Linked DNA regions of Exiguobacterium sibiricum 7-3. The protein of the gene in region 2 interacts with the protein of the main gene of each other region in a pairwise test. Links are inferred from orthologs where the notes say so. Each region holds a gene or a part of one and is shown on either strand. Other genes may lie near its edges.

What was found. Proteins that work in one complex are often made in the same cells at the same time.
Region 1: the proteins of zapA (region 2) and ftsZ interact in binary tests that used the Bacillus subtilis proteins (3 or more experiments, as listed by UniProt). The link is inferred for Exiguobacterium sibiricum 7-3 from one-to-one orthologs.

Annotation. Positions count from the first base shown.
Region 1 is NZ_KK211190.1:1,097,589-1,101,001, reverse strand. What follows is about bases 239-3,208. They hold ftsZ (cell division protein FtsZ), read right to left. Parts: upstream 2,318-3,208; coding sequence 1,160-2,317; downstream 239-1,159. Other genes in these bases: ftsA (cell division protein FtsA), read right to left, coding at 2,357-3,208; pgeF (peptidoglycan editing factor PgeF), read right to left, coding at 301-1,077; P402_RS0106480 (YggS family pyridoxal phosphate-dependent enzyme), read right to left, coding at 239-314. Also shown: more of P402_RS0106480, read right to left, coding at 1-238; more of ftsA, read right to left, coding at 3,209-3,413. UniProt on the Bacillus subtilis protein: Essential cell division protein that forms a contractile ring structure (Z ring) at the future cell division site. The regulation of the ring assembly controls the timing and the location of cell division.
Region 2 is NZ_KK211190.1:882,944-886,208, forward strand. Bases 357-3,178 are described here. They hold zapA (cell division protein ZapA), read left to right. Parts: upstream 357-1,560; coding sequence 1,561-1,797; downstream 1,798-3,178. Other genes in these bases: P402_RS0105390 (UDP-N-acetylmuramoyl-L-alanyl-D-glutamate--2,6-diaminopimelate ligase), read left to right, coding at 357-502; rnhC (ribonuclease HIII), read right to left, coding at 521-1,441; P402_RS0105405 (CvpA family protein), read left to right, coding at 1,800-2,348; polX (DNA polymerase/3'-5' exonuclease PolX), read left to right, coding at 2,394-3,178. Also shown: more of P402_RS0105390, read left to right, coding at 1-356; more of polX, read left to right, coding at 3,179-3,265. UniProt on the Bacillus subtilis protein: Activator of cell division through the inhibition of FtsZ GTPase activity, therefore promoting FtsZ assembly into bundles of protofilaments necessary for the formation of the division Z ring.

The sequences.
Region 1 (3,413 bases), 210 kb from region 2 along the record:
TCCGCCAAATGTAACCGGTCCAAGGAATGTAACACATCAATCCGATCAATGATTTGTCGGACTTTACGAGTCTGCAACGTTCCGATGAAATGCCATTCACATGCCTCACGCCCTAAGACCGTTTGTTTGTCGGTCAGCCCTTCCGGACGATTCTCACCAAGTGCCGTTATACCCGCTTCAAGCAGCTCCGCTGCCACTTCACTTGACACTGATTTCGTCACGCCAATCAATTGTACCTGCTTTTTTTGATCGGTCTTTTCATACGCCTGTTTCATGTTTTGTCGGACATGTTGTACATTTTCAGAAATTGACATCGAGAGACTCCTTTACAATCAAACTGGCAAACCGTCCACCATGGTCTCCATGACGATATGAGAAATAGTCTTCCGCCTGGCAGTTCGTACAGATTCCTGTATCGAGCACATCGCCGACACCACTACGCTCGGCTAACATGGCATTCGTTTTTTGAAGGGATAACATGGCTTTCCCGTCTTCTTTCTTGATGTAAGGAGACTCTTCAAGACCTAGTTGATCCACCGCTTCAAGAACCGGTCCATCGACTTCATAACAACATTCACGAATCGACGGACCGATGACCATCTGAATCGAAGAACGGTCGGCACCCGCTTGTTCCATCTTTGTCAGTGTGGCTTCTACGATGTTAGCGACTGTTCCGCGCCAACCGGCGTGAACGTTTGCAATGATACCTGTCCGCGGATCACAGAAAAGGAGCGGCACACAGTCAGCAAACAGCATCATCAATAAAACATTTGAATCTGTCGTCACCAGTCCGTCTGTTCCCTTGATTGCTGTTTCGTAATCAGAGGCTCCACGACCCGACTCCAGTGTCGTCACCTGCTCTACATGATTGCCGTGCACTTGTTCAGCCCAAACTGAGTTTTCAAGAGATAACTCCAGTTGTCGGACGATGACTTCACGATTTTTGATGACGCCTTCCGGATCATCCTTAACGTGCAGTCCTAAGTTACCCTTGCCATGAGGTGCTGAGAACTTTGTCGTAAACGCTGCACGAACAGTTCCTGTCGGCGTATCCCATTTTATCCATTGACCAAACATCTCATCCCATCCTTTTTTAAAAAAAGAGGTGTCGCTTACGCGACACCTCTTGATCTAGCAGTCGTGTCCCTGGAATATCGGATTAACGATTATTCCGGCGAAGGAAAGAAGGAATATCCATCGTCTCTTCGACATCTGACCCTTTTGCTGATTCTTGGTTCGAGCTAATAGGTGTCTCTTCGACTTGCGGTTTAGGTTCTTCAGCTACCGGTGATGGCGCTGCTTGCTTTTTCTTGAGCAAGTTTTTCATCATCTCTTGTGCTGATGGGATTTCAAAATCGAGTGGTTCGTTTTCGAATTCCGTTGCGATGACCGTAACAATGATTTCGTCTTCCAGGTTGTCATTGATGACTGATCCGAAGATCAAGTTGACTTCCTCATCCGCAGCGCTTTGGACGATTTGAGCTGCTTCCGTTACTTCATAAAGGCTCAAGTTTGCACTACCGGTGATGTTCATCAAGACGCCTTTTGCCCCTTCGATCGATGTTTCAAGCAATGGACTCGAAATCGCTTTTTTCGCAGCTTCCGTTGCACGGTGTTCGCCGGTTGCGACACCAACACCCATCAATGCTGAACCTTTTTCCGTCATGATCGTTTTAACATCCGCGAAGTCCAAGTTGATGAGACCAGGAACGGCGATTAAGTCCGTAATCCCTTGTACACCTTGACGAAGAACGTTATCGGCTTCTTTGAATGCTTCAAGCATCGGCGTGTTACGATCGACGATTTCAAGCAATTTATCATTCGGGATGACGATGAGTGTATCGACTTTTTCTTTAAAGTTCTGCACGCCTGAAACAGCATGTTGCATCCGTTTACGGCCTTCGAACATGAAAGGTTTTGTCACGACACCTACTGTCAATGCACCGATTTCTTTAGAAATTTCTGCGATGACCGGTGCAGCACCTGTTCCGGTACCTCCACCCATTCCTGCTGTTACGAAAACCATATCGGCACCAGACAAAATTTCTGTCAACTGTTCGCGGCTTTCTTCGGCAGCTTTTTTACCGATTTCCGGATTTGCTCCGGCACCAAGACCACGTGTTAATTTTGCTCCGAGTTGAAGTTTTACATCTGCCTGTGACATGTTTAATGCTTGTGCATCCGTATTGACAGCGATGAATTCTACGCCTTGGACACCATGTTCAATCATTCGGTTGACAGCGTTTGATCCACCGCCACCTACTCCGATGACTTTGATTTTAGCTACTTGGTCCATCATTTCATCAAAATGCAACATAAAAGGGGCCCCCTATTTTTTTTACTGATAATTTTTTATTTAGCCGAAAAATTTCTCAAAGAAACTACTGAATGACTTTCGCTCTTTTGGAGGCTGTTCCTTCTGTGGTCGCTCTTCGCGTACTGAAGGTTGGGAAGGATGTGCAAGTAATTCCTCTTGCTCACGGCCTTGTGCGGCTATTCCCTTTTCGTCCGCACGGTCAAACCCTGACTTCGAAACGGCACTGCGTGATAGAACATATCGTAACATCCCAGCAGCGACAGCATACTTCGGATGACGAATCCCTAAGCTGGCTGGTTGATACACGTTCACGCTTTGCTTAAAGATTCGCTTACCGAGCTGGTCAATTCCTGGTAAGGAAGAACTACCACCACAAAGAATGATTCCGCTGTTCATTTGTGCATACCCAGCTTGTGTCATCCGCTTCTGAATCATTTCGAAAATCTCTTCCAGACGGGCTTCAAGGACAAAGCCAATCTCCGTCTGTGGTTCGAAACGGTGTTCCCCGTTGATTGTCACGTATGAGACTTTTTCTTCTGGATCACCTAAAGCTTCCAACGCGACGCCATATTCTTCTTTGGCTAGTTTCGCATCTTGATATTTACAATTCATTTTATACGTCAAATCGCGTGTCAGATGATCTCCACCGTACGCAAGTGTCGTTGAGTAAACTAGATCGTTTTTTTCGTAAATTGAAAGAGTGGTCGTTTCATGTCCGATATCAACGATCCCGACACCCAGTTCTAATTCATCAATCGAAGCTGCGATTCGTGAGACGGCTAAGCTTTCCAGCACATACCCCGCAAGTTCTAAACCAGCTCGTTCGATGGAACGTTTGATGCTATGTAGAATCGTCTTCGCTCCGATAATCAGCTTCCCTGTCACTTCTAAACGATAACCGATCATGCCACGTGGATCCGTGATCTCCGTCTGCTGATCGACAGTAAACGTTTTAGGTAACACATCGACAACACTCAATTCGTTTGGAATCCGCATCACCATGGCTGAGTGAAGAACATCTTTCACGTCGTCATCTGTGATTTCGTTGTCTTCCCCTTTGATTGATGTCATCCCTTGGCAATCCTTGACTTGGATG
Region 2 (3,265 bases):
CCCGGAACTTCGTTTGCCAAAAGGACGTTTGGAACAGATTCCGTTCGAAGGGTGTGAAGTATACATTGATTATGCGCATACACCGGATGGACTGGAGAAATGTCTGAAATCATTATCTCTTCCAGGTGAACCCTTATATCTGGTATTGAGTGCAGCAGGTGAACGCGATCGTTCGAAACGAGCGGTGATGGGGCGGATTGCCAGTCAGTATTGTGACGGAATCATCGTGACGGTACATGACCCGAGGCTTGAAAATCCACAGCAAATCATTAAAGAGCTTCTGACAGACATTGCTCCACGGAAAATCATTACGTGTCATGAGTCACGAAAAGAAGCGCTCCAGATTGCGGCAAAGATTGCATTAGCCGGGAAGCGGATGGTCATCGTCGGTAAAGGACATGAACGGTTTGAACAGATTGGAACTGAGCATGTTCCGTTTGATGAAGTCAAGATTTTAACGGATGAACTGATTCGATTATCCGGTCAAGAGTCTGCCATGTGAAAAACCGACCACTTTTAATTATGGTCGGTTTCTTTTCTTAGCTAAATCTTCTGCTTTTTTTGTATTGGCGAAATGATATTTTGTCCATTCTTGTAAGCGTTCTGGTCCATATTTTAACAACAGGGAAGCAGCGACCTGGTCGACTTTCGCACCGGCGCCTTTAGGAATTTCCGTCCCGGTCTGTCGGCTCAATTGATCCATTTCTTTCAGAAAGATAGCTCGTGCTAGGATGGAGGCTGCAGCGACAGCGACATGTAATCCTTCTGCTTTCGTCGAAAAATAGACATTGTCTTTGACTTGTTTTGTTTCTCCGGAAAGATGTTTGTAATAGGTCGCTTTTTCAGCAAATTGATCAATCAAGATCGCTTGCGGCGGCGCTTCCAGTTGAGCGAGTAATCCATTGAGCGCCGCATTATGAAGCAGGGCGGTCATTTTGCCTTGTGTCATCGTCCGTTGCATTTGATTGTAATCCGGATTATGCAGGATACGGTATTCATAAGGAATGACAGCATGCAAATCACGCGCAATCGAACGGATTTCCGGATCAGAGACATTTTTAGAGTCGCGGACCCCGAGCTCACGGACCAGTTCAATTTTTGTGCTGTCGACATAAGCGGCAACGACGACTAAAGGACCAAAAAAGTCACCTTTTCCGACTTCGTCACTGCCGACGACCGACCAGTTGGCGAATCCTTCGGGTAAAGAGGCACTTGCTGTCGAAGCGGTTTTTTTTGCCGCAGGCGAACCATATCGGGCAGCGACAGCTTCCGCCCCCTGTCCTTGAAACATGACCTTCCCTGAATTATAGACGGTCAAAATACATCCGGTCGTTCGTGCAGCGAAACGTGCATACGGAGGAGGCGAGACCTGATGACGTCCGAAATCCGAAATGACGGTTTCTTGTTTTTCTTTTGTTAACTTTAAAACGACTGTTCCCATGACATGATCACCCTTTCGGAAATAAGCATACCATCCTTAAGTCGGATGGTGGACTTCTTTTCCTATTTCAAAAATGATGGTACTATATGAAAGAAGCAAAGTATGAGGAGGACAGGAAAATGGCTGATTCAGAAGGGTTGAACCGGACGACGATTCATATTGCAGGAAACGATTATACGATTGTCGGAACGGAGTCACCTGAACATGTACGCGAAGTGGGTCTCCTCGTGGATACAAAAATTCGTGAAATCAGAGACCAGGCACCACAACTCGACGTTCGACAAATTGCTGTCTTGGCAGCTCTCAATATCGGTAGTGATTATGTCAAAATCAAAAAGAATTTGGGTGAATTTTAAACATGGTTTCTCTTGTTATCTTACTGTTTTTAGCTTTAGGCACGATGACGGGTGTCCGTCGGGGTGTTGTGTTACAGGCGGGTCATTTGTTGAGCTTACTCATCTCGTTTATCGTCGCGCTATCATTTTACGATGAACTGGCCGAGAAGTTTAAGTTATGGATTCCCTATCCGTCGACACTAGATGATGCGGGCATCGATTTGACGATGTTCTCCATCCCGAGTTCAGTCGGTTTGGATGAAGTGTTTTATAAAGCCTTTTGGTTCATCGTCCTGTTTTTTGTGACTAAAATCGTGTTATCGATCATCATTGCGATGTTTGATTCGCTGACGAATATTCCGGTTCTCAAGCAGGTAAAAGGTCTGTTAGGTGGAGTCTTCGGATTCATCGAGATGTATATCTTCATCTTCTTGATTTTGTTCTTGGCCGCTTTTGCGCCGATTCAGTCGATTCAGGATGCCATTGCGAATTCGAGTTTGGCCTCGTTTATGATTCAACATACACCAGTGCTTGCCGATTGGTTGATGCAAAAAGTCGGTTTGATAAAATAACGTGCTCCCGTTGAATGGGAGCTTTTTTTGAGGGGAGAATTGAACATGCGGACGACACAAGATGCGATTCGACATTTAGAAAGAATTTCAGTTTATCTCGAAGTAAAAGGCGAAAATCCATTTAAAATCAATGCATTTCGAAAGGCAGCGAGTCTGCTCGAAGCGGCAGAACTGGATTTTATGGCAATTGAAGATTTTACAGCGATGAAAGGAATCGGTAAAGGCACGGCAACCGTCCTTGAAGAATTCCGTGAAACAGGAACGAGTACAGCCTTAACAGAACTCGAACAACAGGTACCGGAAGGATTAATCGCCTTACTGAAGATTCCTGGACTTGGCGGGAAGAAATTAGCGAAGCTGCATGAAGTCGGGGTCATTGATGCAGATTCCTTCGCTGAGAAACTGGCGGATGGTACAGTGGAAGCAATGCCAGGCTTCGGAAAAAAGACTGTCGAAAAATACAGTAAGGCACTGGAAACGTTCGAGACACGACCAGAACGATTACCGTATGGTGTCATGCGCAAAAGTGTCAGTGAACTGGAGCGGACATTAGCCGGTATCGACCAAATCATTCGTTTTGAAGTCGGAGGTAGTTTCCGACGGGCGGAAGAAACGTGTAAGGATCTCGATTTCATCATCTCAACGGATCAGCCAAAAGAAGTGAAGGCACAGTTGCTTGAAATTGAACAAATCGATGAAATCATTGCTGCCGGGGAAACGAAGGTCTCGATTGTCCTCAAACGAGATGATGCATACATTGCGGTTGATTTCCGATTAGTGGATGATTTGGCGTTTGCTTCGACATTACATCACTTCACAGGCTCGAAAGATCATAATGTCCGGATGCGGCAACTGGCGAAAGAACGCGGCGAAAGCATCTCCGAGTACGGTGTCGAAACCAAGGACGGTCTGTTCCA